DNA from 2 places in the Pedococcus sp. P3_C7 genome. Region 1 is predicted to be linked to the other one. Evidence: predicted binding sites of a transcription regulator. Region 1 holds the regulator's gene; the other holds the start of a gene.
What was found. Region 1 encodes Rex, which represses fermentation and respiration genes when NADH is low (regulators of the CRP and FNR family bind a similar motif). Its sites were predicted from a motif close to CTTGTGAANNNNTTCACAAG; they were not measured.

Region 1 (15,611 bases):
GCCATCCCCAGGATCAGCAGCACCGGCCCGGTGATGAACAGCCCCAGCCAGCGCAGGTCGCGTCGCGTGGACCAGATCGAGTAGGCGAGCACGGTGAACATCGAACCCATCACGGCGAACTCGAACATGTTGCCCAGCGGCCAGCGGTGCACGGCGAGGCCGCGCAGGAGCACCGAGAGGACGAGCAGGAAGCCGCCCAGCCAGGTGGTCGTGGAGGCGATGCCCGCTGCGGTGAGCGCCCGGCGGGACAGCTCGGCCTCGGTATGCCGCGTGGGCGCGGCGGGGGCGCCGGCACCACCGCTGGTGCCGGCACCGGCCGTCACCAGCTCACTGTCGCGGTCGGCCACGAGGGCTGAGACGCCCTCGCGGCCACGGTCTCGGGCGGGGAGCAGCGCTGCGAGGTAGATGGCGTGGCACACCATGGCGATCGTGAAGACAGCCATCGCCGAGTAGAGGCTCAGGTTGGCGTAGCCGGCCAGGTTTTCGTTCGTCATGTGCTGGTGCCCAATCGTCGTTCGATGGCGGCAAGGAACTCCTCGACCACGTCCTGGAGCCCGTCGTCGTCGCCCTTGGCGAGGCCGCCGACGGCTACCACGGTACGACCCGGCACGGTGGCGGGGGAAACCCGCACGAACACGCGTCGGCGCCGGACCACCAGGGAGGCGATCAGGCCGGCCAGGGCGAGCAGGGCGGCAGCCAGGGTGACGAACTTGCCGGGGTCGTGACGGATCGACAGCCCGGCGAACCGCTCGACCCCGTCGAAGCTGATGCTGCCGCGCCCGCCGGGGAGCTGGTAGGTCTGCCCCGGCTCCAGCCAGATCCGCAGCGGGTCACCCTTGTCGTTCTCGAGCTGGGTGAGCTCGGCGATGTCGAGGACGTAGACCGACTGGGGACGTCCGCCGGGCAGCAGGTCACCCTCGTAGGCGGTCAGGGCCAGGGCCGGCTTCTTCGCATCGGGGAAGACCGAGATCGGGCCGCTCTCCTTGTCGATGACGGCCGTGGGCAGGAACAGCCCGGAGAAGCCGAGCTGGTTGGGCTGGGCCCCGGTCACCTTGATGACCCCGACGGACGTGTAGTTGTTGTCCCTCGCCAGGAACGGCGTCGCGCCGTGGTAGATGCTGGTGCCCTTCGCGTCGCGGACCGTCACGACGGGGGCGTAGCCGTTGCCCAGGAGGAAGACCCCGGCGCCGTCCATCTCCAGCGGGTGGTTGACCTTGATCGTCGACTTCTTCGCGGACGCACCGGGAGTCGCCTTGGTCGTGACGTGCGCGGTGAAGTCCCGTGGCTGGCCGAACTGTCCGCGACCGGTGACGGTCTCCTCGAAGGTCGCGTCCAGCTTGTCGACCGTGAGCTGGAACGGCGACAGGCTGGCCGGGTCGACCAGGGGACCGGGGCTGAAGGTGTCGTAGTTCCCGAGCGTGTTGGCGAACGACTCCCCGACCGGGACGATCACGTCGCCCTTCCAGCCGAACAGGTGCCCGATCGCGACGCCGATGATGACGAAGATCAGCGCCAGGTGGAAGACGAGGTTGCCCGTCTCCTTCAAGTAGCCCTTCTCGGCGCTGACCGATTCCCCGTCATGGTTGACGGTGCGGAACCGCTTGCCGCGCAACACCTCCCGTGCCGCGTCGATGACCACCTCGGGCGGGCCCGCAACCTCGACCGTGCCGCCGGCTGGCAGCCGGGCGGGCCGGGCCGGCGCCTTGGGCGGCGAGGACGTCATGGCCTTCCAGTGCACCTTGCTGCGGGGCAGGACGCACCCGACGAGCGAGATGAACAGCAGCAGGTAGATCGCGGCGAACCACGGTGACGCGTAGACCTCGAAGAAGCCGAGCTTGTCGAGCCAGGGCCCCGCGTCGGGGTGGTCGGCGATGTACTGCGCCGTGCGCGCGGCGTCGATGCTGCGTTGCGGCCAGATGGATCCGGGGAGGGCCGCGATCGCGAGCAGGAGCAGTAGGAACAGCGCCGTGCGCATGCTCGTGATCTGCCGCCACATCCAGCGCAGCCAGCCGACCAGGCCCAGCTGTGGCTGGGTGATGGGGTCGGTCACCTCAGATCACCGTCCGGAACCCGGCGACCAGCGTGGACTGCACGTGGCGGGTGATCGACTCCCAGAGTCCGGTCACGAGCAGGATCCCGACGACGAACAACAGTGCACCACCAAAGAGCTGGATGCCGCGCTGCCGCTTGCGCAGGAACGCGGACACCCGCCCGAAGCGTTCGTAGCCGGCGGCGATGAGCAGGAAGGGAAGGCCCAGACCCAGCGAGTAGACCACCGCCAGGATGACCCCCCGGGTCACCGCCGACTGGTTGTCGGTGGCGGCGGCGAGCACCTGCACGGCGCCCAGGGTGGGACCGGTGCAGGGCGCCCACCCCAGGCCGAAGACGGCACCGAGCAGGGGCGCTCCCGCGAGCCCGGAGGCGGGACGGCGGTGCAGCTTGAGCTCGCGCTGGGAGCCCGCACCGATGAACACCAGGGCCATGAGGATGACGAGCACGCCACCGACCCGCTCCAGCACCTCACGGTGCCGGATCAGGGTGGCGCCGATCCCGGCGATGACCACGGTGGTCGCCATGAACACCACCGTGAACCCGAGGACGAACAGCAGGGCACCGAGCACCATCCGGTGTCGCTTGCGCTCCGCCAGCGACTCGTCGGACAGGCCGGTGACGTAGCCGAGGAACCCCGGCACGAGGGGCAGCACGCAGGGAGAGGCGAACGACACCAGGCCGGCTAGGAGGGCGACCGCCATCGCCACCGGCAGGGCGCCGGAGGTCACTGCGTTCGCCGCGTCGGCAGTCATCAGTCGTCCGTCATCAGTCAGGGGGTTCTACTGCTCGGCCAGGACGTCGTCGACCAGCCCGGTGAGGGTCGACGCCTTCACCTCACCGCTGACGCGAGCGGCGATGCGTCCGGTGCGGTCGAGCACGAGGGTGGTGGGCGGTGCCGTGACCTTGCCCTGCAGCGCGAGGATCGTCAGGCCCGCCGGGTCGTCGAGCGACGGGAAGGGAATGCCCCACCGTTTCGCCGTCGACCGACCCGAGTCGGCGTTGTCGCGGTAGTTGATGCCCATGAAGGCAACCGGCTTGTCGGCGGCGGCGATCTGCTCGGCTGCCTTCCTCAGCTCGGGGGCCTCGCTCTGGCAGGGCGGGCACCAGGAGGCCCAGACGTTGAGCACCGCGACCTTGCCCACGACGTCCTGGGACGACCACGGCTGGTTGTCGAGGGTCGTGCCGGTGAGGGCGACCGGCTTCTGGCGCTTGGCGGCAGGGATCGTCTCGAACGCACCGTCCTGGGAGACGTAGCCCTGCCGGTTGCCCGACTTCGCTTGCGCCGCAATGGAGTTCGGGTCATCCGTGCATGCGGACAGCGACACGACGAGCAGGGGCACCGCGAGCAGCACAGCCGCACGCGGCATGGCGGGACGTGTCATCCGGTGCCGCCGTGGGACTGGGCGAGCAGCGACGCGGCGGGCTCGGAGTAGGTGATCGACTCGAGGTTGTCGCCGACGTAGGTGAGGGTGGTGAGCGAGGCGAGGCGGCACTCGCGCTTGCGTGGGTCGTGCCACAACCGCTTGCCCATCACCGCGTTGCGGGCGGTCCAGATCGGCAGCTGGTGCGACACGATGACGGCCTCGTGGCCGCGCGCGGCGGCCCTGGCGTCGGCGATGGCGGCGGACATGCGCTCGGCGATCTCGGCGTAGGGCTCACCCCACGACGGACGCAGCGGGTTGACCAGCTTGGACCAGTGGGCGGGGCGGAGGAAGTCCAGCGGCTTCATCTCGCCGACGCGCTCACCCTCGAACGCGTTGCCGCCCTCTATCACGCGGTCGTCCGTGGTGACCGGTATGCCGTGCGCCTCGGCGACCGGCGCGGCGGTCTCCTGCGCGCGCAGCAGGGAGGAGGCCACGACGTGGGTGACGTCGTGGTCGGCGAGGTGGTCGGCCACCGTGCGCGCCATCTCGTGACCGAGGTCGGACAGGTGGTAGCCGTCGAGCCGTCCGTAGAGGACGCCATCGGGGTTGTGCACCTCCCCGTGGCGCATCAGGTGCACCACGGTGTGGTCGGTTGCGCTGGTCACGAGTCGATTGTCGCAAACGCCTCGGCGGCGGCCGACGCCGCTGCCGGGATCGCCGCCAGCACCCGGTCGACGGCCCGGTCGTCGTGGGCCCCGCTGACGAACCAGGACTCGAAGGCGCTCGGCGGCAGGTAGACCCCCTGGCTCAGCATCGAGTGGAAGAACGCCGCGAACGCCGGGACGTGCTGGGCCCGCGCCTCGTCGTAGTTGCTGACCTGGCCGTCACGGAAGAAGACGCTGAACATGCTGCCGGCCCGCTGGATGACGTGCGGGACACCTGCGGCACCGAGGTGCTCGTGGAGCCCCGTCGTGAGCGCGTCAGCCACCTCGCCGAGGCGGGCGTAGAGGGCCGGGGTGCACTGCTGGAGGGTGGCCAGCCCGGCGGCGGTCGCCACGGGGTTACCGGAGAGGGTGCCCGCCTGGTAGACCGGCCCGACGGGTGCGAGCAGCCCCATCACGTCGACCCGTCCGCCGAAGGCGGCGGCAGGGAAGCCGCCCCCCATGACCTTTCCGAAGGTGAACAGGTCGGGTGCGCCCGCGGCATACCCCTGCTCTCCTGCCTCGAGGCCGAACCACCCGGCCTCGCTGCACCGGAAGCCCGTCATCACCTCGTCGGAGATGAGCAGCGCACCGTGGGCGGCGGTGATGCGACGCAGCCCCTCCGTGAAGCCGGGCGCGGGCGGGACGACGCCCATGTTGCCGGGGGACGCCTCGGTGATCAGGGCGGCGATCTCGGCGCCACGCTCGGCGAAGGCGGCTTCGACGGCGTCCAGGTCGTTGAACGGCAGCACGATCGTCTCGGCGGCCATCTCCTTGGGCACCCCGGCCGAGTCGGGCAGCGCGAAGGTCGCGACGCCCGAGCCGGCCTGCGCCAGGAGGGAGTCGACGTGTCCGTGGTAGCAGCCGGCGAACTTCACGACGAGTGAGCGCCCTGTGTAGCCGCGCGCGAGCCGGATGGCGCTCATCGTCGCCTCGGTGCCACTCGACACCAGGCGCACTTGCTCGACCGGAGCCACCCGCCGGACGATCTCCTCGCCGAGGGCGACCTCGTTCTCCGACGGGGTGCCGAAGGAAAAGCCCTTGGCCGCCGCCTCGGTGACCGCCCGCTGGACCTCCGGGTGGCCGTGGCCGAGGATCATCGGCCCCCACGAGCAGACCAGGTCGACGTACTCACGGCCGTCGGCGTCGGTGAGGTAGGGGCCCTGGCCGGACACCATGAACCTCGGCGTCCCGCCCACGGCCCGGAACGCGCGGACCGGCGAGTTCACGCCTCCGGGCGTCACCGCCAGAGCCCGCTCGAGGAGCGCCTGCGAGGCCGGTGCGTCGAAGGGGTATGCCGTCATGGTGCCAGTGTCCCAGCCGTACCTGAGCGCTTGCGCCCCTGGGGGTCAGGCGCTGCCCACCCGGCGGGCCTCCGCCTGGGTGTGGACCTCGTGCGCCACGGCTTCGCGGGCCACCGCGGGGTGGTCACCCTCGTCGCCGCCCGGCGCCAGAGCCGTCCGGATCGCGTCCATCGCCTCGCCCAGGGCCTTGAACAGCGGCGCCGGGACAGGGTCGATGACCGAGCGCCTCACGCTGGCGACGTGCACCCGGGCCATGTCCTGGACGGCCTGCCACCCGGGGTCCGTGAGCACCAGCTCCACCCCCCGCCTGTCGTCGAGACAGGACTCGCGCACCACCCAGCCACGCTTCTCGAGGCGCGAGGCCGTGTGCGTCAGGCGGCTGCGCGACTGCACGACGAGGTCGGCCAGGCTCGACATGCGCAGTCGCCGGCCGGGGCTCTCGGAGAGCATCGAGATGATCTCGTACTCCGTCAGCTGGACGCCGTGCGACTGGAGGTCGTGGTCGAGGGCCTCCTCGATCAGGCGGCTCCCCCGCAGGTAGGCACGCCAAGCCCGCTGTTCGTCGTCGCTGAGCCACTGCGGCTCACCGGTGGGAGTGCTCATGAGCGTGAGTATGGCATCCCAAGCGATAGTTGAAATATAAATGAGGTCTGCTATGTTCGAAGAGATGAAGCGTTCGGGAACTGCCCGGTCGCACCCCCCACCACAGGAGACCCCCATGGCAAGCATCAACGACCTCCCCGCCGGCACCTGGACCGTCGACGCCTCGCACAGCGAGATCGGCTTCGTCGCCCGTCACCTCATGGTCACGAAGGTCCGCGGCCAGTTCAAGGAGTTCGAGGGCACCGTCAAGGTCGGCGACGACATCACCGACTCGCAGGTGACCGCGGTGGCCCAGATCGCCTCCGTCGACACCGGCTCCGCCGACCGCGACACCCACCTCAAGTCCGGCGACTTCTTCGACGCCGAGGCCAACCCCACCATGAGCTTCACCTCGACCGAGGTCACCCCCGACTCGCTCACCGGCGACCTGACCATCAAGGGCGTCACCAAGCCGGTCACCTTCGACCTGGAGTTCACCGGTCTGGCCACCGACCCGTGGGGCAACGAGAAGGCCGGCTTCGAGGCCAGCGCCGACATCAACCGCAAGGACTGGGACCTCGGCTGGAACGTCGCCCTCGAGGGTGGCGGCGTGCTCGTCTCCGAGAAGGTCAAGCTCAACCTGGACATCCAGCTCACCAAGGCTGCCTGACCCAGCGCTTCACACACAGACTGACGACGGGCCGGTTCGGGGGAACCGGCCCGTTCGTCATGTCTGCCCCTCCCCGACTTGGTGCCGCCAGATCGTCACCTCTCCGACTTGTTGCCGGCAGATCGTCACGAGGGGCCCAGAACCAGCGCTCCGTGACCACCAGAGCGCAACAAGTCCAGGCGCTCGCCGACTTGTTGCCGGCAGATCGTCACGAAGGGCCCCAAATCGGCCCTCCGTGACCACCAGCGCGCAACAAGTGAGGTATGCCGCCGTGCCGGCTCAGGGGCGCAGGAGGCGGGCGGCGTCGACCGCGAAGTAGGTGAGGATGACCTGGGCCCCGGCGCGCCGGATGGTCAGCAGCGACTCCATCATCGCCCGGTCGCGGTCGATCCAGCCGTTGGCCGCGGCCGCCTGGATCATCGAGTACTCCCCCGAGATCTGGTAGGCCGCCACCGGCACGGTCGACACCGCCGCAGCGGCTGCCACGATGTCGAGGTGCGGCCCGGCCGGCTTCACCATGACGATGTCGGCGCCCTCGGCGATGTCGAGCTCGAGCTCGCGCAGGGCCTCGGTCGCGTTGGCCGGGTCCTGCTGGTAGGTCGCCCGGTCACCCTCGAGCGAGGACTGCACGGCCTCGCGGAACGGGCCGTACAGAGCCGAGGTGTACTTCACGGCATACGCCAGGAGAACGGTGTCGGTGGAGCCCTCGGCATCGAGCGCCGCACGGACGTGGGCGACCTGGCCGTCCATCATCCCCGAGAGCCCGAGCACGTGGGCGCCGGCGCGGGCCTGGGCGAGGCCCATCGCGGCATACCGCTCGAGCGTGGCGTCGTTGTCGACCCGTCCGCCCTCGGTCAGGACCCCGCAGTGGCCGTGGTCGGTGAACTCGTCGAGGCACAGGTCGGCCATCACGACGAGCCGGTCACCGACGGCGTCGGCGACGGCTCGGAGCGCCACGTTGAGGATGCCGTCCGGGTCGTCGGCGCCGGAACCCACGGCGTCCTTAGCAGTCGGCACGCCGAAGAGCATGAGCCCGCCCAGCCCCGCGTCCGCCGCCTCACGTGCGGCGACCACCAGCGAGTCCAGCGTGTGCTGGACGACGCCCGGCATCGCCGAGATCGGCTGCGGCTCGTCGATGCCCTCGCGCACGAACACGGGCAGCACCAGCTCGGCCGGGTCCAGCCTCGTCTCGGCGACGAGCCGGCGCATGGCCACCGACTGCCGCAGCCGACGGGGCCGGATCACCGGCCCCACCGGCTGCGAGTGGTCAGTCATGCGGGACGGCTACTTCGCCCGGCGGCGTGACGCCGACTTCTTGGCGCTGGGACGCACCACGGGCTCGCCCGCCTCCGCGGCAGCGGTTGCCAGCCCCAGGCCGTAGTCGGCCAGCGCGTCGACGAGCGAGTCGGACGACGCCTCGGGCGCGAGGACGTCGACCCGCAGGCCGTGCTCCTCGGCCGTCTTGGCCGTGGCCGGACCGATGCACGCGATGACCGTTGACGGGTGCGGCTTGCCGGCGATGCCGACCAGGTTGCGCACCGTCGAGGACGACGTGAACACCGCTGCGTCGAACTGCCCGCCCTTGATGGCCTCACGGATGTGGGCGGCCGGCGGAGCGGCGCGCACCGTGCGGTATGCCGTGACGTCGTCCACCTCCCAGCCCATCTCCTGGAGGCCTGCGACGAGGGTGTCGGTGGCGATGTCGGCGCGCGGGAGGAAGACCCGGTTGATGGGGTCGAGCACCTCGTCGAACGGCGGCCACTCCTCGAGCAGCCCGTTGGCGGACATCTCGCCGGACGGCACGAGGTCGGGCACGATGCCCCACTCGCGCAGCGCCGCGGCGGTCACGCCACCGACCGCAGCGATCTTGAGCCCGGCGAAGGCCCGTGCGTCGAGCCCGAACTCCTCGAACTTCTCCCGCACGGCCTTCACGGCGTTGACCGAGGTGAACCCGATCCACTCGTAGCGACCGGTGACCAGGCCCTTGACCGCACGCTCCATCTGCTGGGGCGTGCGCGGCGGCTCGACCGAGATCGTGGGGACGACCTCGGCGGTCGCACCGAAGGACTCGAGCCGGGCGATGGTCGAGCCGGACTGCTCCTTGGTGCGGGGCACCAGGACGTTCCAGCCGAACAGCGGCTTGGTCTCGAACCAGGACAGGTTCTCGCGGAGAGCCACGGTCGTGCCGACCACCGCGAGGGCGGGGAACTCCAGGGTCTTCATGACCTTGGCGACCTCACCCAGGGTCGTGACGCGGGTGGCCTGACGGATCGTCGTGCCGCGCTCGGTGAGGGCTACCGGGCTGTCGGCCGACCGACCCGCCCCCAGCAGCTTGCCCAGCGCGACACCGAGGTCCTCGGGCTGGCCGAGCAGGACCACGGTGACCGAGTCGGCCACCGAGGCCGACCAGTCGACGTGCCGGTCGTTGGCGGAGATCACGTGCACGGCCGGCGAGCTGCTCGACGTCAGCGGGATGCCCGCGTAGGCCGGGACGGCCGAGACCGCGCTGACCCCGGGGACGATGTCGAAGCCGATGCCGGCCTTCTGGCAGGCGAGGGCTTCCTCCGCGAGGCCGTTGAAGGTGCCCGGGTCGCCGTCCATGAGCCGGACGACCAAGCCGCCGGTGGCGGACTTGGCGGCCTTGACGACGAGCTTGGCCCTCATGGCGTGGGTCAGTGGCTGCCCGTGCTCGCCGTGGCCGGCGTCGATGATCTCGACGTCCGCACGGCAGTAGCGGGCAACGACGTCCTCACGAGCCACCTGGTCAATGACGACCACGTCGGCTGCGGCGAGGAACTCCAGGGACCGCACGGTCATGAGTCCGGAGTCGCCGGGGCCGGCGCCGACGAAGGCGACGCGTCCCGGGACCCGGCTCTGACGAGGGGTCTGGTGGGTGGTGGGCTGGGTCGAGCGCGTGGGGCTCACAGTGCACGCTCCGTGCTGTCGTGTTCTGGGTGGCGGTCGGGGGCGGCGAGCGGAGCTGGTCCGTTCGCCTCGGCTGGGTCTGGTGTCAGTCCGTCGGTGACGGCGCTCGAGGGACCCGTGCCGGGCGGCACCGGTCGGGCAGGGGGGCGGTCCTCGGGTCCCTGCAACAGGTCGGCGCCGTCCTCGAGCAGCACGGCGGCGAGCCGGCGGCCGAGGGCCTCGCCGTCGTCGACGCCGCCCACGAGGGACCGGCGCAGGTCGAACGACCCGTCGACGGCACCGACGAAGGCACGCAGGGACAGCTCGAGCCCGTCCTCACCCTCGACGATCTCGGCCAGCGCTCCGACCGGTGCCGAGCAGCCGGCCTCGAGGGCCGCGAGGACAGCACGCTCGGCCGTCACGCACGCGCGGGTGTCGGGGTCGTCGAGGACCTCCAGCGCGGCGCGGGTGATGTCGTCGTCGGCCCGGCACTCCACGGCGAGTGCACCCTGGCCGGGGGCGGGCAGCATCTGGAGGGGGTCGATCGCCTCGGCGACCTCATCGAGCCGCCCGAGCCTGGCCAGACCCGCGCGAGCCAGCACGACGGCGTCGAGGGCGCCGTCCCTGACCAGCCCGATGCGGGTGTCGACGTTGCCGCGGATGTCCTTGAACGACAGCCCGAGCCCGAGGGCCGCGAGCTGGGCCACGCGCCGCGGCGAGCCGGTGCCGACGACCGCGCCCTCGCCGAGCTCACCGAGGGTGCGACCGCCCGAGGAGACCAGCACGTCGCGCGGGTCCTCACGGACCGGGAGGGCTGCCACGACCAGACCGGGCTCGGGCGTGGTCGGCAGGTCCTTGAGCGAGTGCACAGCGAGGTCGACCTCACCCGCGAGCAGGGCGCGGCGAAGGGCGGCCGCGAACACCCCGGTCCCGCCGATCGAGGCGAGCGAGGCGGTCGACGTGTCTCCCTCGGTGACGATCTCCACGAGCTCGACCGCATGACCCCGGGCGCGCAGCAGGTCGGCCACCCCGGTGGACTGGGTCGTGGCCAGGGGGCTGCGTCGGGTGCCCAGACGCAGGGCGAGGGGTGCGGCGGCAGGTGCGCTCACGGCATACCTCCACGCTCTGGCGGGGGCACGGACGCGATGACGGCCTCGCCGGGACGCAGGTCGAACAGCTCACGCAGGGCCTGCGCGTAGTCGGCGCCCTCACCGCCCACGGCGCGTTCCTTCATGCGGACCGTGGGGGTGTGCAGCAGCTTCTCGACGATGCGGTGAACGGCGAGCTGGACCTCTGCCCGGACGACGTCGTCGAGGTCGGGGAGCCGCTGGTCGAGCCGGTTGAGCTCGCCCGCGACGACGTCGGCGGCGTGCGACCGCAGCGCCGCCACGGTCGGTGCGACGGTCTCCGCCGCCCGCGAGGTGAGGTATGCCGCGACCTCACCGATGACGAGGTCCGCAACCTCGCGCACCTGGGGCGGGGTCTGGCCTCCGGAGAGCTCCTCCCCCAGCGCACCCAGCCCGGCGAGGGTGACCCCACTCAGGGAGGCGACCTCGGGGGCGACGTCGTGGGGAAGGGCGAGGTCGATGTAGGCCTGCGGGCGCCCGGCGCGGGCCACCTGGGCATCGCCGGCGCTGGCGAGGTCGACGACCACGCCGGTCGACCCGGTGCAGGAGATGACGACGTCGGCGCCGGCCAGGGCAGCCGCGAGGTCGTCGAGGGGGCGAGCCGTGCCGCCGGTGCGCTCGGCGAGCCGAATCGCCTTGGCTAGCGTCCGGTTGACGATCGTGAGTCCGGCGGCGCCGCGGCGCGAGACGGTCGTGGCGGCCAGCGAGCTCATGCCCCCGGCGCCCACGACGAGGACCTTGAGCCCGGCCAGGGACCCGAGCTCGCGTTCCGCGCGGGCCAGGCCGGCCTCGACCAGGGAGACGCTCACGGCGTCGATCCCGGTCTCGGTGTGGGCGCGCTTGCCGACGCGCAGGGCCTGCTGGAAGAGGGTGTTGAGGGCCGGGCCGGCGTGGCCGTACTTCTGCGACTCGCGCAGGGCAGTGCGCATCTGGCCGAGGATCTGGGCCTCACCGACCGCCATCGAGTCCAGGCCACAGGCGACCGTGAACGCGTGCGCGATCGCGCGGTCCTCGTAGTGCACGTAGAGGTGCTCGCGCAGCTCGTCGCGACCCACGCCGGTGACCTCGGTGAGCGCGTCCGAGATGTCGGTGACCGCACCGTGGAAGGTCATCGACTCGGCATAGACCTCGGTGCGGTTGCACGTGGACACGACGATCGCCTCGGAGAGGTTCTCGCGGCCGGTGAGGCCGGCGGAGAGCGCGCGCCGGCGGTCGGCGTCGAGCGACATCGCCTCGAGGAGGGGCAGCGGCGCGGTGTGGTGGGACAGGCCCAGGATGACCAGGCTCATCGGCCGACCGCCTGGGCCACGTGGTCGAGCGAGCCGGCGGAGACCTGGTCGAGCGCGCCCTCGGCGGCCAGCGCCCTGCGCTGCTCGTGGAAGGCGAGGATCTGCAGCTCGGTCGAGAGGTCGACCTTGCGGACGTCGACGTCGTCGGGCACGACGAGCACGCACGGGGCGAAGTTGAGGATCGAGCGCACCCCGACCGCCACGAGCTGGTCGGCCACGTCCTGCGCCGACGCGGCGGGCGTCGCGATGACGCCGATCGCCAGGCCCTGGTCGGCCACCAGCGACGCGAGGGCGCCCATCGGCTGCACGGTGATCCCGGCGATCTCCTGCCCCAGCAGGGCGGAGTCCTGGTCGAGCAGGGCGACGACGCGGAACCCGCGCGTGGCGAAGCCACTGTAGGCCGCGAGCGCGTGGCCCAGGTTTCCCATCCCGATGATGGCGACCGGCCAGTCCTGGGTGAGGCCGAGCTCGCGGGAGATCTGGTAGGCGAGGTGGTCGACCTCGTAGCCGACCCCGCGCACGCCGTAGGACCCGAGGTGGGACAGGTCCTTGCGGAGCTTGGCACTGCGGACGCCCGCGGCGGAGGCCAGCTCCTCGGAGGACACCGACGTGATCCCGCGCTCCGCGAAGCCGGTCAGGGCTCGGAGGTACTCGGGTAGCCGTGCGACCGTGGCGTCGGGAATACCCCGACGGGCGCTCGGGTCGGCAGACACAGTCTCTTCCGGCTCCTTCTCATCACGGGCAGTCCGCGCCTGGCTGGAGCGGATGGGAGCCCGGCCAGATTACGCTTTTGTGAACGGATGCACAAAGTCACAAGCGTCCGTCTCAGGACCCGCGTGATCCACGTCACTTCGTGCTCGTGAGCGCGCTCCTCAGCCGGGTCTCGTCGACCCGCCAGTAGTCGTGCTGGCCCCCGTCCACGAAGGTGACGGGGATCTGCTCCCAGTACTGCTCCTTCAGTGACGGGTCGTCCTCGATCGACAGCTCCACCCAACCCACCCCGAGGTCGGCGGCCACGAGCTCGATGACGGCCCGCGCCTCATCGCACAGGTGGCACCCCGGTTTGCTGACCAGGGTGATGCGCACCTCGGCGGGTGTGGGGGTTGCGGACACACCCCGAGCGTATGCCGCGTGGGCGCCACGGCCGCTCGCCGCCGCCGGTCGCGGTAGCGGGCGCCTCACCCGCCCCACGGGGCTCGCTGGACACCGCGGCATACCGAGATGTGTCGCAGGTCTCCTGACAATCTGGCAGATATCGGGGAAACTGTCCGATCAAGGAGGCCCCGATCCGGATTCGTTCACCACGCAGCGCCGCGAGACGACTCGCGGTCCCTCGTGCTGCCCACTGGGCCGGAGACCAGGGTCCGCTCTGGGCAACGAGCCGCCCGGCCTTCGGTTACGCCACGGTGGGTGACCACGGCATGGGAGCGGCCACGGCGGACTTCCTCGGCACCCTGCGAGTGCTGCTGAGCCTCGCCGGCGAGGCCGGCACGGCCGGCACCCTGTCTGGAGGTGGCCACGAAGGTTCAGGCGGCGGTTCGGCTGCGCGCGCCGGCTTCGGGCCGGGTGAGGCGCCCCAGGACTTCGAACGCATCTCCGCGCTGGTCGAGCTGGCCCAGCGTGGCGACGCCGAGGCGTTCGGGATGCTCTACGAACGCTACGTCGACGTCGTCTACCGCTATGTCTACGTGCGGGTGGGAGGCAAGCAGCTGGCCGAGGACATCACCTCGGAGACCTTCCTGCGTGCACTGCGCCGGATGGACTCCTTCTCCTGGCAGGGCCGCGACATCGCGGCCTGGTTCATCACCATCGCGCGGAACCTGATCACCGACAACGCCAAGTCGGCTCGCTTCCGCATGGAGGTCACCACCGCCGACATGCTCGACGCCGACCGTCGCGTGGACGCCCCCGACCAGGAGGTGCTGGACCGGCTGCGCGACCAGCGCCTGCTCGCCGCCGTCAAGGGTCTCAAGCCCGAGCAGGCCGAGTGCGTGGTGCTCCGGTTCCTGCAGGGACTGACCCTCGCGGAGACCGCCAAGGTCCTCGGCAAGTCCGAGGGCGCAGTGAAGCAGCTCCAGCTGCGCGCCGTGCGCGCCCTGCACCGGGAGCTCGCTGATGTCGACATCTGAGACCTCCAGGTTTCGCTACGTGGCGACGCGTAACTTCCGGCATCGCACCTCGTTCTCAGCACGACACACGTTCGGTGACAACACGCTCACCGACCACATGACCGGGGACATCATGACCGGGGACACCGCAGGGCTGGGGAGGGAGAAGCCGACATGCCAGTACTGAACCGTTCGGCAGACCGTTTCCAGCGCGCCCTCGAAGGCGAGCGGATCACCGATGCGCACCTCGTCGAGCTCGTCGAGACCAGCCGTCACCTCGTGGACCTCGTCCCGACCATCCCGGCTCCGGACACCGTCTTCGTCACGACCCTGCGCGAGCGGCTGATGGCCGAGGCCGCACGGATGCCCGCGCCCAGCCCGGTCGCTGCCAAGGCCGCGGCCTCCCGTCGTGCCGCCTCCCGCAACACCCCCGTCGTGGTCCTGGTGGGTCGTGGCCTCCCCCGCCTGGTCGCCGGCGCCGCCGCCTCGGCGCTGCTCGTCGGCGGCATCGTGGGCGCGGTCTCCCGCAGCGCGGTGCCCGGTGACGCGCTGTACCCCGTGAAGAGCTGGCTGGACGGCGTGGCCGTCCGGCTCGCCGACAACGACTTCGACCGCGGCCAGACCTACCTGTCCCAGGCCCAGGGACACATCTCCGATGCCCGTCAGCTGGCCGAGGCCGACCGCGAGGACCCCACGGACGTCGACGTCGCGCTCGAGGGGGCCATCGACACCGTGCGCAAGGGGCGGCAGGCGCTCGACACCTCGTATGCCGCGACCGGCAACCCCCATTCCCTGCTCGCCATGCGCGACTTCACGGAGCGGGCCCTCCCTCAGGTCGACGCCCTGAAGGCCGAGGTGCCCGCCCCATCGCTGCTGACGCTCGGGCGGCTCGAGGCCCTGCTGCGCGACACGCAGGAGAGCACCTCGCGACGGATCGCTGCCTGCGGCAGCTCCTGCAGCGCGGATCTCGCGTCGACGGTCGGCCCGGGTTCGCTGCCCGGCGCCACGACCACCTCGGGTCCCTCCGCGTCACCGACCAGCGGCGCGTCCGGTGGCATCACCGTGCCCAGCACCGCAGTGACGGCACCGGCGGGCGGCGTGCTGCCCGGCGGCTCGAGCGGCTCCGGAGCGGTCGTCGGAGGCGGTGGCGGCAGCGCCAGCCTGTCGACGGGTGGCGCGAGCGTGCGCCTGCCGACCGTCAGCGCTTCGGTGCCGGGAGTGCCCTCCGCCAGCGTCACCGTGCCGCTGCCCTCGGCGTCACTCGGCACCGGAGGCGGCAGTGTCGCGGTCCCGAGCAGCACCCTCGGCCCGGTCACGCTGCCCGGCGTCACGGTCACCCTGCCCCGAGTCACCCTGCCCTGAGTCACGCTGCCCTCAGTCACCCTGCCCTGAGTCACGCTGCCCTCAGTCACGCTGCCCTGATCCAGCCCCGTGGGCCAGGCCCCGTCAGAAGAAGACGGAACGGCGCTGCATGAGCAGGGAGTAGAGCGTCTGCTGGATGGTCTCGCGC
Region 2 (15,611 bases), on a different contig from region 1:
TGCTGCACCTGCTCGGGCGTGACCACCGTGCCCGCGCCGACGACCATGCCCTCGACCTGCGAGGCCACCGCCTCTATCGCGCCGAGGCCGGCTTCGCTGCGCAGCGTGATCTCGATGACGGGTATGCCGCCGCGCACCAGCGCCCGCGCCAGCGGCACCGCCTGCTCGACGGAGTCCACCACGACCACCGGGATGACCGGGGCCAGGTCGAGGATGTCCGCCTCGCTGTGCAGGACCGGCGTGGTCGGGGTGGCCGGCGCGTGCGCCGCGTCCCGCGTGGTCGCGGCCGCCGGGCTCGCGCCGGTCAGGGTGTTGGCGGTGGTCATCGGTTCTCCTCGTGGCTGACGAACGGGGCATTGTCGCTTCGGTCCCAGACGTGACCGAGGCTGCCGAACACGTGGGCTCCCTCGTCGGCGCGGCCGACGGCGGCCCGCATGGACGCGAACAGCTCGCGCCCGGTGCCGACCCCCTCCGCGCTGACCCGCGGGGACGGGACCCGGGCGGCGAACTCGTCCTCGTCGACGAGGACGTCCAACCGGCCGGTGAGCGAGTCGACCCTGATGACGTCGCCATCCTGGATCTTCGAGATCGGCCCGGCGTGCACCGACTCGGGGGTCACGTGGATGGCCGCCGGGATGGCTCCCGACGCCCCGCTCATGCGGCCGTCGGTGACCAGCGCCACGGCATACCCACGCTTTTGGAGGACTCCGAGCGAAGGGGTCAGGGCGTGCAGCTCAGGCATGCCGTTGGCACTGGGGCCCTGCTCGCGGATCACGACGATGACGTCGCGGTCGAGCTCGCGCCGGGAGAAGGCCTGGAGGAAGCCGACCTGGTCGGTGAAGACGCGCGCCGGCGCCTCGATGACCCGGTGCTCCTCCGCCACGGCCGACACCTTGATGACCGCGTGGCCCAGGCTGCCTCCGAGGACACGGAGCCCGCCGTCGACGGTGAACGGGTCGTTGGCCGGGCGCAGCACGTCCCGGTCGCCGGATTCCGTTGCCGCGTCGACGAACCCGAGCTGACCACCGATCAACACCGGCCGCTGGGTGTAGCGCCGCAGCCCGGGCCCTGCCACGGTGAGCACGTCCTCGTGGAGCAGGCCGTGGTCGAGCAGGGTGCCCACGAGGAACGGCGTGCCGCCGGCCGCATGGAAGTGGTTCACGTCGGCGGGGCCGTTGGGGTAGATCCGGGCGATGGACGGAACCGCAGCCGACAGGTCGTCGAAGTCCTCCCACGTCAGGTCGATCCCCGCGGCGGCTGCCATCGAGATGAGGTGCATCGTGTGGTTGGTCGAGCCGCCGGTCGCCAGGAGGGCGACGACCCCGTTGACGACCGTCTTCTCGTCCACGACCTGGCCGATGCCGTACGGCGCGTCGGACGCGGCGATCTCGGCGACTCGGGCCGTCGTCGCCGCGGTGAGCGCCTCGCGCAACGGGTCGTCGGGGTGGACGAACGCCGCCCCGGGCAGGTGCAGGCCCATGACGTCCATGAGCATCTGGTTGGAGTTCGCGGTGCCGTAGAAGGTGCAGGTGCCCGGCGAGTGGTAGGACGCCACCTCGCTCGCGAGCAGCTCGTCGCGCCCGACCTCGCCGGCGGCGAAGGCCTTGCGGGTCTCGGACTTGTCCGCGTTGGAGCGGCCCGACGCCATCGGTCCGGCCGGCACGAGGGCGGTCGGCAGGTGCCCGAACGACAGGGCGCCGGCCACGAGCCCGGGGACGATCTTGTCGCAGACGCCCAGCATGAGGACGCCGTCGAACACGTCGTGGCTGAGCGCGATGGCGGCCGACATCGCGATGACGTCGCGGCTGAAGAGGCTGAGCTCCATGCCCGCGCGGCCCTGGGTGATGCCGTCACACATTGCGGGCACACCGCCGGCGACGCGGGCCACAGCCCCGACCTCGCGGGCGGTCTGCTTCATGGCGGCGGGGTAGTGCTCGAACGGCGCGTGCGCCGAGAGCATGTCGTTGTAGGACGTGATGATCCCGAGGCTGACGCCGGTGTCGGCAGCCATGGTGGTCCGGTCGCTGCCGCCGCACGCGGCGACCGCGTGGGCGAGGTTGGAGCAACCGAGGTCGGTGCGCGCCGGGCGCAGGCTCAGCTCGGAGGCGGCCCGGGAGAGGCGTTGCAGGTATGCCGTGCGGCTGGCACGGCTGCGGTCGGTCACCCGGGCGGTGACGTCGGCGACGACGGGGTGGATCGCGGGGTGGCTGGCGGGCGCCATGGGGCTCCTGAGGGGATTCGGCGGTCGGGGTTGGGACCGCGCGAACGGCATCTTTGGCGCGCGCGTGTGATTCAGTTCACAAGTGTGACGGCGACCCGGGATCCGGCAATGGCCATCCCGGCATACGGACCGGTAGCCCTGCGAGTGACGGACGAGTGACGGATCAGCGCAGGTCGGTCAGGATGTCGGTCATGACGGACTTGATCGAACGGACCATCGAGCGGGTCGAGAACGTCATCTACCTCGCCGTGGCTGTGGTCCTGTTCGCCATCGCCGCCGTCGTGATCGGCAAGACCGTGCTGACCTTCGGGGACCTCGGCAGCGGCGGGGTCGTGGAAGTGGCCGCCGACATCCTCGACCTGCTGCTCCTCGTCTTCATCGTCGTCGAGCTGCTCTTCGCCGTGCGAACCACCCTGTCCCGGCGCGAGCTCGTGGCCGAGCCCTTCCTCCTCGTCGGGATCATCGCCTCCATCAAGGAGATCGTGGTGCTGTCGGTCAAGGCGCCGGACCTGCTGGGCAAGCCCGAGTTCACCGACACGCTGCGGCTCATGGGACTGCTGACGGGCACGATCATCCTGCTGGCGCTGGCGTCGTTCCTGTTGCGGCGCAAGGAGCGAGAGCCCAGCGAGGGCGCCAACTCCGGCCACGGCGACACCGAGGTGCAGACCGAGGCCCACCCGACCTGACCGCCCCAACCACCGTTCAGCGGACGTCAGGGTTGGCGACGGGACAGTGCCCAGGCGGCCGCGTCGTCCAGCGAACCCTTCCCCACCCTGCTGAAGACGAGCCGGTCGTGCAGCCGGTTGCGCCGGCCACCCCAGAACTCGACCTCGTCGCAGAGCACGCGGTAGCCGCCCCAGAACTCGGGCACGGGCACGTCGTCCGCGTTCCCTCGGTCGGGGAACTGCGCGGCATACCTGTCGTAGGCCTGCTCGAGGCCGGCGCGACCCTCGATCGGCTGGGACTGTCGCGAGGCCCACGCGGAGATGCGAGAGGCCCACGGCCGTGACCCGAAGTAGCCGGCAACCTCTTCGCGGGAGACCTCCTGCGCCACGCCTCGGAACCGGATCGCCCGGAACATCGCCGGCCAGGTCAGCGCCGCGGCGACCCCGCCGGTGGCGGCGATCTCGAGTCCCTTCGTGGACTCGGTGCCGGTGACGAACCCCGGACCGCGCTCGTCGAAGAACCGCATCAACACGGTCCGCACGTTGGGGCGTCCCTCGGCGTCGACGGTGGCGACCGAGAGGGCGTACGGCTCGGGAACGTCGGCCTGGACCTGCGAGCGCGCCACCGCCTCGTCGACCCAGCGCCTGGCCTGTTGCCACGGCGTGGGCGCGATGTCGGCCTCGGAGATTCCGTCGCCGCTGTAGTCGGTGCGAGCAGTGTCCATGGGAACAGTGTCCACGCGCCGTACGTCTCCCATGACACGGGACCAGGGGCCCGAGATTAGGGTGAAGGCCGGACCAGACGTCAGGGAGGCAGCATGCCCAGCAAAGGCAAGGCCGTCGGCAACCTCGTGAAGTGGGGCGTGAAGTACGGCCCCCACGTGGTCGTGCTGGCCCAGCAGGCCAAGGAGCCGGCGATGAAAGCCGCTCAGACGGCACTGGACCGGCAACGGGCCAGGCGCCGGGCGATCGAGCACGCGGCGACGGTGCGTGAGGGCACCGTGCTCAAGACGTTCGACCCGCGGGCGGACCACAGCGAACCGGTGTGGGTGGTCTTCTCGGCCGACGACCCCATCGCTGCCCACCCCACCTCCACCACCCCGCTGGCCGAGCTGATCGCCAACAGCGACCTGTCCAAGCGCGTCCGCCCGGCGGACCTCCCCACCCCGGCCGCACGCCTCAAGCAGCTCCCCCGCCGCCGGAACGGACGATCGCGATGACGCTGCTGGCGCCGATGGCCGACGGGGCTCGGCGCCAGCTCGCCCACGCGCTGCGCTCCAGGGTCGCCGGCAGTGACGCCCAGGCCAAGGCCGAGCGCATCTGGGGAGCCGAGGGACCGCGCTGGTTCACGCCGGAGGACCCGATCTGGCGGGTGCACGCCGACGCCGCGATGTTCCCCGGCGGCATCCGGGCGCTCCTGCTGCAGTCGCTGCACCCGCTCGCCATGGCGGGCGTCGCCGGGCACTCGGGCTACAAGGGCGACCCGTGGGGGCGGCTGCAGCGGACCAGCGAGTTCCTGGCCACGACGACCTTCGGCACCATCGACCACGCAGAGGAACAGATCGCCCGGGTCCGGTCGATCCACGACCGGGTGCGCGGCAAGGCGGCCGACGGTCGCCCCTACTCCGCCGGCGACCCGCACCTGCTGAAGTGGGTGCACGCGACCGAGGCCGACAGCTTCCTCACCGCCTACCAGCGCTACGCCGTGTCGCCGCTGAGCGCTGCCGAGGCCGACCTCTACGTGCAGCAGGGCGGCATCGTCGCCAGCGCGCTCGGGGTGGTCGACCCGCCGACGACCGTGGCTGGGCTGCGCTCGACCATCGAGGGCTACCGGCCCGAGCTCGAGTCGACTGCAGCGGCTCGTGAGGCGGCGCGGTTCCTGCTCGTCCACCCACCGCTGCCGCTGGCCGCCCGACCCGGGTATGCCGCGTTGGCAGCGGGCGCCGTGGCGATGCTCCCGCGGTGGGCCAGGCAGCCGTTGCGGCTGCCGTGGCTGCCTGTGACCGAGCGGCTGGTCGGGCGCCCCCTCGGTGGGGTGGCGACGTCGACGGTGCGCTGGGCGATGGCGGACGCGACCGACGAACGCCGCCGCGCCGCCTTGCGCCGGGGCAGCTCCGTCTGACGGACGGGTTCCGCCGGCTGGCGCTGGCCGGAACAAGCGGTGTGCCGCGCGGCTGAGCCAGCCACGCGGCATACCTGCTGTTGTTGCTCGGTTGGGGGTTGCTCTGGTTCAGGCGAGCCGGCTGCGCTGGAGCAGCCGCAGCCCGACGAGCGCGAACGGCGAGAACCCGACGAGCACACAGGCTGCGGCGACGAGCGGGCTCGTTGCGCCGAAGACCATCAGCCCCGCGACACCGGTGACGATCAGCCCCAGGGTCCACCAGCCAAGGACCCCCGCACGGGCCAGGCCCGCCAGCAGGAGCAGCGGCCCCACCAGGCTGAGCGGCTCGGTGCCGTCCCAGAAGGGCAGCAGCGACCCGGTCTTGAAGCCGCGGAACACCTCGACAGCCTGCTCGGAGCTGAGGTGCGTGCCGGCGGAGGCGTTCCACCAGTCGCTGAGGACCATCCCCGATACGTTCGCGAACCCGATGGCGGTGGCGAGGGCTCCCGCGACAGCGAGGCGCAGGCCGCGGGCGCCGCGCACCAGGCTCGGTCCGGCGAGGATGCCGAGGGCGATCACGAGGTTGCCGTAGTGCAGGAACAGCGCCGAGATCTGCGTCATCGTCGTGTCCCGCGTCAGCGAGGAGATGTAGTCGGCGTCGGCCATGCTCTCCTGCGGCGGAGAGGTGAACATGCCACCCGCCCACAGCAGGGGGCCTGCGACGAGGGCGATCCCGGCGGCGACCGCCATCGCGCGACCGGGCGCCCGGCGCGGGTGGTCGGCGGTGGTCTCGTCGCGGGTGGTGCGGTCGCGGGTGGTGTGGTCGCGGGTGGTGAGCGAGGTCCGTGGGGTCGTGGTGGTCACGGTGTGTCCTTTTCGTGAGGTGGCCCGTGGGCCGTCGCCGGCTCTCGGCGCTGCACCAACGGTCCCGGCGGTCCCCCTCAGCGCAGATCCGTCGAGGGGGACCGTCTTCGCCTCCCCCTCGAGGCGGAGCTGGACACGCTGCCGCTCCTCCTCAAGTGGGATACGCGTGCTCGGCGGGCGCCCTACTGTTTTCGCCATGTCTCGAGCCGCCGCCCTCCGCGACCACCGCGTGGTGCCCGTCGTGGCCGCGGTCGCCCTGGGCCTGCTCGGTCTCGTGGAAGCGTGGTCCGATCCCCAGTTCCGGCCGCACTTCGGTGCCCTCGCCATCGCGTCAGGAGTCATCGCCGCCGGCTTCCTGGTGGCCGTCCGCTGGCCGGTTGCCGGTGCCGTCGTGGTCGCCTGCTTCTATCCCCTCGCCACCCTGCTCGGCGCCCCCGGCCCGGGTGGTGCCGGCCTCATCGCCTCGCTCGTGGCCATGGCGTATGCCGGCTTCGCGGCATCCCCGCGCACGTCCCGCATCGCCGCCGTCGCCTCTGTGGCGGTGTTCATCGCCACCGAGGCCCTGCGCAACGGACTGGGCTGGGACACGGTCTTCTTCCCCGCGGTGTTCGTGCCGGCTTGGTGGGTCGGCACCCTGGTGCGGCGGGAGCGCGAGCGCAGCCGCCAGGTCATCGCCCTCGCCACGGAGCTCGACGCGCAGCGCGAAGCCAGCGCTCGCGCCGCGGTGGTCGAGGAACGGGCCCGCATCGCGCGTGAGGTCCACGACTCGGTGGCGCACTCGGTCAGCGTCATGACGCTGCAGCTCGGCGGCCTGCGGCGCCAACTCGACGCAGTGCTGGTCGACCACCCCGTGGAGCGCGACGTGATGCTGGGGCTCGAGCGGCTCGGCCGTCAGTCGGTCGAGGAGCTCCGCGCCACCGTGGGCATCCTCCGCGAGCCGGGTGATACCGCCATCGGAGCCCCTCCCCCTGCGCTGGCCCGGCTGGAGGACCTGGTCGGCGACGTGCGCGCCACCGGCCTGGAGGTGTCCCTCGAGGTGAGTGGCCCGCTCGACGGGCTGCCCAAGGCGCTCGACACCGCGGCATACCGGATCGTCCAGGAGGCGCTCAGCAACGTCCTGCGGCACGCACCGGGAGCGCATGCTGTCGTGCGGGTCGTCAACGACGGCACCGTGGTTCGCCTCACCGTGACCGACGACGGGCGCGGCTCCGGTCGCGCCGGTGTCACCGACCGGGACACCCCCACCACCGCGGACGGGGCGCACGGCGGCCACGGCGGCCACGGCGGCCACGGCGGCCACGGCATCGTGGGCATGCGCGAGCGGGTGGACATGCTCGGCGGGAGCATCTCCGTCGGGCCGGTGCCCGGCGGAGGGTTCGAGGTCGACGTGCGGCTGCCGGTCTCGCGGGAGTGGCAGTGAGGGAGGGGTCGTGAGCATCCGGGTGCTGCTGGTGGACGACGAGGCGATGGTGCGTGTCGGGCTGCGCATGGTGCTGAGTGCCGAGCCCGACATCGAGGTCGTGGGAGAGATCGGGGACGGTGAGGCCGCCGAAGCCGCCGCGCTCGAGCTGGCTCCGGACGTCGTGCTGATGGACGTCCGCATGCCCAGGCTCGACGGGATCGAGGCGGCTCGCCGGGTGATGGCCGCCCGGCCGCAGACGCGCGTGGTGATCCTGACGACGTTCGGCGAGGACGAGTACGTCGAGGGGGCGCTGCGCTCCGGCGTCAGCGGGTTCCTCCTCAAGGTGTCGCCGCCGGAGCAGCTGGTGGCAGCGGTGCGGACGGTCGCCTCCGGGGGTGGTCTGCTGGACCCGTCGGTGACGTTGCGGGTCATCGAGCGGTTCGCCGGCGCTCCCACTCCGCGGACCGTCCGCTCCTCGGCGCTGGACGCGCTGACCGAGCGCGAGCGCGACGTGCTGACCCTGATCGCGAGGGGACTGTCGAACGCCGAGATCGCCGCAGATCTCTACCTCGGCGAGGCCACCGTCAAGACGCACGTGTCGAACGTGCTGATGAAGCTCAGGCTCCGCGACCGGGTGCAGGCCGTCGTGGCTGCCTACGAGCTGGGCCTGGTCGCGCCCGGGGGCCCGGGCTAGTCACCACTGGCGGTCGGCAGCGGAGTTTCGGGCGAGTGGCCGAAAGTTGGGCCCCACCGGGCGGCGCGGGCCGGGAGTTTCGGGCGAGTGGCCGAAAGTTGGACCCCACCGGGGGGACAGATGCGGCGGAAGGGTTACGGCTAGGCGCTAGGGCACGGGGTGGCGGGCGTCGTAGCGCACGAAGCCCGGCTGCAACCGGCCCAGCACGACGATGGCGAGCACACAGGCGAGGCCGCCGACGACCGCGGTCATCGCCTCGCCGATTCCGCTGGCGAGGAAGCCACCCGCCATCTCACCCAGCCTCGGCCCGCCCGCCACCACGACGATGAAGACGCCCTGCAGCCGCCCGCGCAGGTGGTCCGGTGTGGCGGCCTGCAGGATCGTCGTCCGGAACACGGCGCTCACCGAGTCCGAGGCGCCGGCCACCGCCATGGCCACCAGCCCGAGCCACAGCGCCGCCCCCTTGGACATCACCCCACCGGCCGCCAGCATGGCGGCCCCGAAGCCGGCGATGGCGAAGCCCCAGCCCACGATCGACACCAGGATCGCCAGGCCCTGACGACGCACGTGTCCGAGCCGGCCGGAGAAGAACATGGCGACGATCCCACCCACCGCCGCCGCCGCCGACAGCGCCCCCACCGTCTTGGCCCCGCCTCCGAAGATGATTGCGCCGGCAGCCGGGAACAGCACCCGAGGCTGGGCCAGCAGCATCGCGCAGATGTCGGCGACGAAGGTCATGCGCACATTGGGTCGCGTTGCCAGGAAAGCGAATCCGTCGAGAACCGACCGCAGTCCGGGCCGGCTCGGGGCTGCCCCCTCCTCAGGCTCAGGGGGCAGGGGCTGCAGCCGGGCCAGCCCCCAGAGCGCGGCTGTCGTGATGACCGCGTCGGTCGTGTAGGCCGCCTTGGAACCGCCCCAGTCGACGAGGAAGCCGGCCATGAGCGGTCCAACGGACATCGACGCGTTCATCGCGAACACGGACAAGGCGTTCGCCGCCGGCAGCAGGTCGCGCGGCAGGATCCGCGGGTAGATCGAGGTGCGGGCCGGTGACGAGACCGCGAACGCGCCGTTCCACAACGCCACCAACGCATAGAGCACCCACACGTGCGTGTTGCCGAGCCAGGCCTGAAGCGCGCACAGGATGCTCGAGACGAACGCCACCGCCTGGGCGATGAGGCCGACGGTGCGCCGGTCGAAGTGGTCGACGAGCGTGCCGCCATAGAGGCCCATGACCACCAGCGGCACCAGCGCGCAGAACCCCACGATCCCCACCGCCGCAGTCGATCTGGTGATCTCGTAGACCTGCAGACCGATGGCCACGACAGCCAGCTGCGAGCCCACGTTCGAGAGGGTGAACCCGACATACAGCCGCCGGTATGCCGCGTGGCTCCGTAGCGGGGTCAGGTCCAGGAGCAGCGGCACGAAGAGACTGTATGCCGCGTGGCCACGCTCGCGGCGCCGGGTGCCGTAGCGTCGGGCCCCATGGACCCCCGCGCCCGGATCGCCCTGCTCATCGACGCCGACAACTCCTCGGCGACGAAGATCGACCTGATCCTCAACGAGCTCAGCGCCTACGGCGAGACCAGCATCCGCCGCGCCTACGGCAACTGGACCAAGGCCGGGCTGCGACCCTGGGCCGACGTGCTGCATCCACGGGCAATCCGGCCGATGCAGCAGTACGACTACAGCCGCGGCAAGAACGCCAGCGACATGGCGATGGTCGTCGACGCGATGGCGCTGCTGTACAACGACCACCCCGAGGCGTTCGGGATCGTCTCGTCGGATGCCGACTTCACACCATTGGTCATGCACCTGCGCGAGAAGGGGGCGGCGGTCTACGGGTTCGGCGAGCGCAAGACGCCTGAGCCGTTCCGCTCGGCGTGCACCAAGTTCCTCTTCCTCGACCAGCTCGCTGAGCCCGAGGAGGTGGGCGACGCGACCGCCATCACGGACGCTGCTCCCAACGGCACAGTCCTCCGCGAACCCGAGCCCGAACCCGGAGCCACAGGCCCCGCGAGCAAGGCGACGGCCACCAAGGCGACAACGAAGAAGGCAGCCGTGAAGAAGGCTGCGGCCCTGCGCAAGGGCGCTGCCGCGCCGGCACGCAAGACGACGACCGAGCTGCGCCAGGACGCGGGCCTGGTGCGGCTGCTGCGCAATGCCGTGTCCCGGGCCGCCGACGACGACGGGTGGGCCAGCGTGGCCGAAGTGGGCAACCGCATCTCGAACCAGTCGTCCTTCGACTCCCGCAACCACGGGTACGCCTCGTTGAGCAAGCTGATCAAGGCGACTGAGCTGTTCGAGGTCCGCACCAACGGCAACGCGATGTCCGTCCGCGACAAGCGCCTGGCCAGGAAGGCCTAGACAGAGCCCGCTCCACCGTCGAACCCGCCGCCTGCGCGGCGGTCAGCCGCCTGCGCGGCGGTCAGCCGCCTGCGGACCGCGCAGCGAGGAACGCGCGGAGGCTCTCGAGCAGGATGCTGCGCGAGGGGCCGATCCACGCGAAGTGGCTGAAGGCGCCAGTCTCGACCAGCGTGCTGCCCGTGATGGTCGCCTCGAAGTCGAGCGCGTGCGCGAAGGCCGCTCCCCCGTCCGTTCGCGACGCGGTGACCAGCGTGGGCACGCTGACGGAGCGCTGGACCCGCTCACGCTCGGACGAGGACGACTCGCGACCCTGGGCGACGTCGAGGACGAAGCCCCTGCCCGAACCCATCGACAGCAGGGTCGCCCGCGCCTGCTCGCGCTGCTTGGGCGACCACGCGTCGAACCACTCACGGACGGGCAGCGTGGACAGCTCGCCCATCATGAGTCGCAGTCCCCGGTCGGTCCGCACCATCGCCCTGGTTGCGGCCCACGTGGCCCGCTCGACCCGAGGGCCGAACACCACCGTGGCCATCGCCCGGTCCCGCTTCGTGTCGGGGAAGACGAGCCTCGACGGCGCGCAGCTGTGGAGGACGAGGCGGTCGGCGAGCTCCGTGGCGACGGCCGTGTGGAGCGCCTGCAGCCCGCCGAAGGAGACACCGACGACCGCGTCGAACCGACTGACCCCCAGGGCTGCCGCGACGTCGACGACCGCAGGGACGAACTGGGCGGCGGTCAGGTCGCCGACTCCGGTCGCGCCGTACCCGGGCCGGCTGACCGTCACGACCTGGTAACCGAGCTCCTGGTAGACGTCCTGCCCGAGCGGAGTCCTCGCCGAGCAGTGGCCTCCCGGGAAGAGCAGGACGTGCCGTTCCGCACTCCACCGTTCGGCACTCCCCCGGTCTGAGCTGCCCCACACGGCCACCTCGACCGGCCCGAGCCCGGTCCGGACCAGCGTGGCACCCGTGGCGGCCGTCCTGTTCACACGGCGAGTGTGGCCCGGCGGCGGAGCAGACGACTCCCTCATCGGGTTGATTTCCGCCGGCCGCGGGCAGACAGGCACTCCGCCCCGCTAGTCGGCGACCTTGATGCCCAGCTCGGCGGCGAGCGCGGGCCCGAGGTCGATCAGCTGCAGCGCCGAGACGGTCGCGCCCCGCAGTCCCGACACACCACGCGGGCCGGCCACCTCGGCCCCGGTCAGGTCGACGTCCTTGAAGGTTCCCTTGGTGAAGTCCGGCGACACCAGCCGCGACCCCTCGAACGTGACCGAGGTGAGCGTGGCGTCGGCGAAGTCGGCCTCCACGAGCTGGCAGTCGACGAAGGCGACGTCGCGAAGCCGGGCCCCACGCAGGTTGAGGAACTCGATCTTGCAGCCCTCGAACCGCACTCGGGACAGCTCCGCCCCGTACATCGCCACGGCACCGAGCCGGGCTCCCTGCACGAGGCAGTCGCTCCACGACGACTCGGCGAGGTCGACGCCCGCTCCGTGCACGGCATACAGGCTGGACTCGGAGAACCGCGAGCGTGGGGCGCGCAGCTCGCTGAGGTCGCACCGCTGGAAGGTGCACTCGAGGAATCGCGAGCCGCCCGCCGCGGACCCGGTCAGGTCCTCGGTGAACACCTCGCCGTCGTAGTCGGTGTCGGCTGTCAGCACTGCGCCATAGTGGCCCATCACCCCGACAGTGCAGAATGAACCAGCCAGTAGGTAACCGGGCGCCACACCAAGGTCGCCCCACCTTCCCCCCAAGGCCGAGAGGACACCGATGTCCGACAGCGACTTCAAGCCGGGCCTCGAGGGCGTCATCGCCTTCGAGTCAGAGATCGCCGAACCCGACAAGGAAGGCGGCTCGCTGCGCTACCGCGGCGTCGACCTCAAGGAACTCGTCGGCACGGTCAGCTTCGGGCAGGTGTGGGGTCTGCTGGTCGACAACGAGTTCGACCCGGGGCTGCCGCCGGCCGAGCCGTTCCCGCTGCCCGTGCACTCCGGCGACATCCGGGTCGACGTGCAGTCCGCACTGGCCCAGCTCGCCCCGTTGTGGGGTTTCAAGCCGTTGCTCGACATCGACGCCGCGCAGGCCCGTGAGGACCTGGCCCGCGCCTCGGTGATGGCGCTGTCGTTCATCGCGCAGTCCGCCCACGGGCAGGGGTCGCCGATGGTGCCGCAGAGTCGCGTCGACGAGGGGCGCACGATCGTCGACCGGTTCATGATCCGCTGGCGCGGCGAGCCCGACCCCAAGCACGTCGAGGCGATCGACGCCTACTTCATCTCCGCCGCCGAGCACGGCATGAACGCCTCGACGTTCACCGCGCGCGTCATCGCCTCGACCGGTGCCGACGTGGCCGCGTGCCTGTCCGGCGCGATCGGCGCCCTGTCCGGCCCCCTTCACGGTGGAGCCCCGTCGCGCGCGCAGCACATGATCGAGGGCGTGGAGCGCAGCGGTGACGCCCGGGCCTACGTCAAGGGTGTGCTCGACCGTGGTGAGCGGCTGATGGGCTTCGGCCACCGCGTCTACCGCGCCTACGACCCCCGCGCCGCCGTGCTGCGCGACACCTGCGAGCGCCTCGGCGCGCCTCGCTTCACGGTGGCCCTCGAGCTCGAACAGGCTGCCCTGGCCGAGCTGCGCGAGCGCCAGCCCGACCGGGTGCTGGAGACCAACGTCGACTACTGGGCCGCGGTGCTGCTCGACTTCGCCGAGGTCCCCGGCGCGATGATGACCCCGCTGTTCGCCGCGGCGCGCACCGCCGGCTGGTCGGCGCACATCCTCGAGCAGAAGAAGACCGGTCGGCTGATCCGGCCCAGCTCGCGCTACATCGGCGAGGCTCCCCGCGGCCTGGACGCCGTCTCCGGCTACCGCGCCTGACGCGTCGTCCGGCGTCGCGCCGAGCCTGATACGTGGTTGCAGAAATGCGAAATGGGCCTGCACGAATGCGCAGGCCCATTTCGCATCTCACGGCGGGGTATGCCGCGTTGCTCGGCCAGCGGGCGGCCTACCGTGCCTTGGTGGTAGTCCGGGTGGTGGACCTCACGTCCCACGCCTCGGGACGGGATGAGACACTGACGCCGTGACCGACACTGCCGCCACCGCGACGCCCACCATCCCCGCCGACCTGCTGCCCAAGGACGGCCGCTTCGGCTCCGGGCCATCGAAGGTGCGCCCCGAGCAGGTCGAGTACCTCGCCGGACTGGGCACCACCCTGCTCGGCACCTCGCACCGCCAGGCTCCGGTGAAGAACCTCGTGGGCGCCGTCCGTGAGGGGCTGTCCGACCTGTTCAGCCTGCCCGAGGGCTACGAGATCATCCTCGGCAACGGTGGGTCGACCGCGTTCTGGGACATCGCGGCCTTCGGCCTGGTCCGCGAGCGCGCGCAGCACCTGGCGTTCGGCGAGTTCTCCGCCAAGTTCGCCAGCGTGACCAACAACGCTCCCTTCCTCGGCGAGTCCACGATCATCAAGGCCGACCCGGGCAGCCTCGCCACGGCCCGCGCCGAAGCCGGCGTCGACGTCTACGCCTGGCCGCACAACGAGACCTCCACCGGGGTGATGGCTCCCGTCAAGCGCGTCGAGGGTGCCGACGAGGGCGCGCTCGTGCTCATCGACGCCACGTCCGGCGCCGGCGGGCTGCCCGTGGACGTGGCCGAGACCGACGTCTACTACTTCGGCCCGCAGAAGTGCTTCGCGGCCGACGGTGGCCTCTGGCTGGCCGCCTTCTCCCCGGCCGCGCTCGCCCGGGTGGACGAGATCGCCGCGTCCGGTCGCTGGGTGCCCGACTTCTTCAGCCTGCCGACCGCCGTGTCCAACAGCCGCCTCAACCAGACCTACAACACCCCCGCGCTGGGCACCCTGGCCCTGCTGCGCTCGCAGATCGACTGGATCAACGGTCAGGGCGGGCTCGAGTGGGCCGTGAAGCGCACCGCCGACTCGAGCGGACGCCTCTACGACTGGGCCGAGCGCACGGCATACACCTCGCCCTATGTCACCGACCCGGCCGCCCGCTCGCAGGTGGTGTCGACGATCGACTTCGCCGATGAGGTCGACGCGGCCGCCGTCGCCAAGACCCTGCGTGCCCACGGCGTGGTCGACGTGGAGCCCTACCGCAAGCTCGGTCGCAACCAGCTGCGTGTGGCGACGTTCCCCGCGGTGGACCCTGAGGACGTGTCGGCCCTTATTGCGTGCATTGAGCACGTTGTGGGCTGATTTACTGCCCAGTAAGCCCTCTGCGGACGACGCTCGCGTAACCTCGGCTCCAGACCCTCGTTGAACCCCACATAACCCCTGGGGTGGGACACCGCAAGGTGGACAACGATGTCGAGGAGCCGAACGATGACACGCACGACGCGACTGCCGTGGCGCAAGATCGCAGGAGGTGTGCCCGCGCTCGCCCTGATCGGCGCCGGAGTGGCGCTGGCGGCCACCGGTGGCCAGCCCGCGACCGACATCGTTGCCGACAACACCCCCGTCGTCACCGTGCCCGGCGAACCGCTCACCGGCCTCGATGCCCCGCGGCTCCCCGAGCTGCCGGCACCCCCGGAGGCCGAGCCCACCCCGTTCGCCCAGTCGGCGGGCCTGCCTGCCTCGATGAGCGCCAACGGCATCCCCGCCGCTGCCCTCGAGGCCTACCGTCGTGCCGCCACGATCGTCGACGCCGCCGACGCCGAGTGCCGCATCGACTGGGCCCTGATCGCCGCGATCGGGAAGGTCGAGTCCAACCACGGCCGCTACGGCGGCAACGGCATCGACCGCGACGGCACCGTGCGTCCCGGCATCTACGGCATACCCCTCAATGGCCAGAACAACACCGCCGCGATCAGCGACAGCGACGGCGGCTCGTACGACCGTGACGTGACCTGGGACCGCGCGGTCGGCCCGATGCAGTTCATCCCCGGCACCTGGCGCGTCGTCGGCGTCGACGCCAACGGTGACGGTCGCAAGGACCCGCAGAACATGGCCGACGCTGCCACGGCGACCGCCGTCTACCTGTGCTCGGGTCCTGGCGACCTCAGCACCGACTCCGGTGCCCGCTCGGCCGTGCTGCGCTACAACCACAGCGATGCCTACGCCGACCAGGTGCTGGCGATCGCAGCCGGCTACCGCGGTGGCTACACCGTGCTCCCGGGCTCCGACCTGTCCGAGGCGCAACGCAGCGGCTCGCCCTACCTCCCGTCGGGTGAACCCCAGACGATGGCGACCTACGACCCCGCCAGGGCGTCACAGCCCGCAGCCGCGACCCCCGGCAAGGGCGGCTCGGCGACAGCGGCGAAGCCCGGTTCCGGTGGTTCGGCGGGCTCGGGCGGCGGCTCCGCCTC

Region 2: a site for Rex is predicted at 2,285-2,304, ahead of edd (phosphogluconate dehydratase). Genes of this name have one in related genera too.

What each region holds. Positions count from the first base shown of each region.
Region 1 covers NZ_JBFUHC010000008.1:23,295-38,905, reverse strand. Annotated here, with positions in the region: gene ccsB (c-type cytochrome biogenesis protein CcsB) at 1-494, opposite strand, end outside; gene resB (cytochrome c biogenesis protein ResB) at 491-2,050, opposite strand; gene AC1DS4_RS12000 (cytochrome c biogenesis CcdA family protein) at 2,052-2,804, opposite strand; gene AC1DS4_RS11995 (TlpA family protein disulfide reductase) at 2,832-3,419, opposite strand; gene AC1DS4_RS11990 (histidine phosphatase family protein) at 3,431-4,045, opposite strand; gene hemL (glutamate-1-semialdehyde 2,1-aminomutase) at 4,078-5,421, opposite strand; gene AC1DS4_RS11980 (MarR family winged helix-turn-helix transcriptional regulator) at 5,467-6,024, opposite strand; gene AC1DS4_RS11975 (YceI family protein) at 6,140-6,673, shown strand; gene hemB (porphobilinogen synthase) at 6,953-7,948, opposite strand; gene AC1DS4_RS11965 (bifunctional uroporphyrinogen-III C-methyltransferase/uroporphyrinogen-III synthase) at 7,958-9,598, opposite strand; gene hemC (hydroxymethylbilane synthase) at 9,595-10,686, opposite strand; gene AC1DS4_RS11955 (glutamyl-tRNA reductase) at 10,683-11,993, opposite strand; gene AC1DS4_RS11950 (redox-sensing transcriptional repressor Rex) at 11,990-12,706, opposite strand; gene AC1DS4_RS11945 (glutaredoxin family protein) at 12,840-13,106, opposite strand; gene AC1DS4_RS11940 (sigma-70 family RNA polymerase sigma factor) at 13,415-14,122, shown strand; gene AC1DS4_RS11935 (DUF5667 domain-containing protein) at 14,276-15,463, shown strand; gene AC1DS4_RS11930 (lysophospholipid acyltransferase family protein) at 15,548-15,611, opposite strand, start outside.
Region 2 covers NZ_JBFUHC010000012.1:54,192-69,802, forward strand. Annotated here, with positions in the region: gene eda (bifunctional 4-hydroxy-2-oxoglutarate aldolase/2-dehydro-3-deoxy-phosphogluconate aldolase) at 1-326, opposite strand, end outside; gene edd (phosphogluconate dehydratase) at 323-2,221, opposite strand; gene AC1DS4_RS17055 (phosphate-starvation-inducible PsiE family protein) at 2,413-2,907, shown strand; gene pdxH (pyridoxamine 5'-phosphate oxidase) at 2,934-3,611, opposite strand; gene AC1DS4_RS17065 (hypothetical protein) at 3,705-4,106, shown strand; gene AC1DS4_RS17070 (oxygenase MpaB family protein) at 4,103-5,008, shown strand; gene AC1DS4_RS17075 (hypothetical protein) at 5,117-5,851, opposite strand; gene AC1DS4_RS17080 (sensor histidine kinase) at 6,048-7,271, shown strand; gene AC1DS4_RS17085 (response regulator) at 7,282-7,947, shown strand; gene AC1DS4_RS17090 (MFS transporter) at 8,095-9,369, opposite strand; gene AC1DS4_RS17095 (NYN domain-containing protein) at 9,430-10,311, shown strand; gene AC1DS4_RS17100 (alpha/beta fold hydrolase) at 10,373-11,293, opposite strand; gene AC1DS4_RS17105 (pentapeptide repeat-containing protein) at 11,381-11,980, opposite strand; gene AC1DS4_RS17110 (citrate synthase 2) at 12,072-13,169, shown strand; gene serC (phosphoserine transaminase) at 13,372-14,502, shown strand; gene AC1DS4_RS17120 (lytic transglycosylase domain-containing protein) at 14,629-15,611, shown strand, end outside.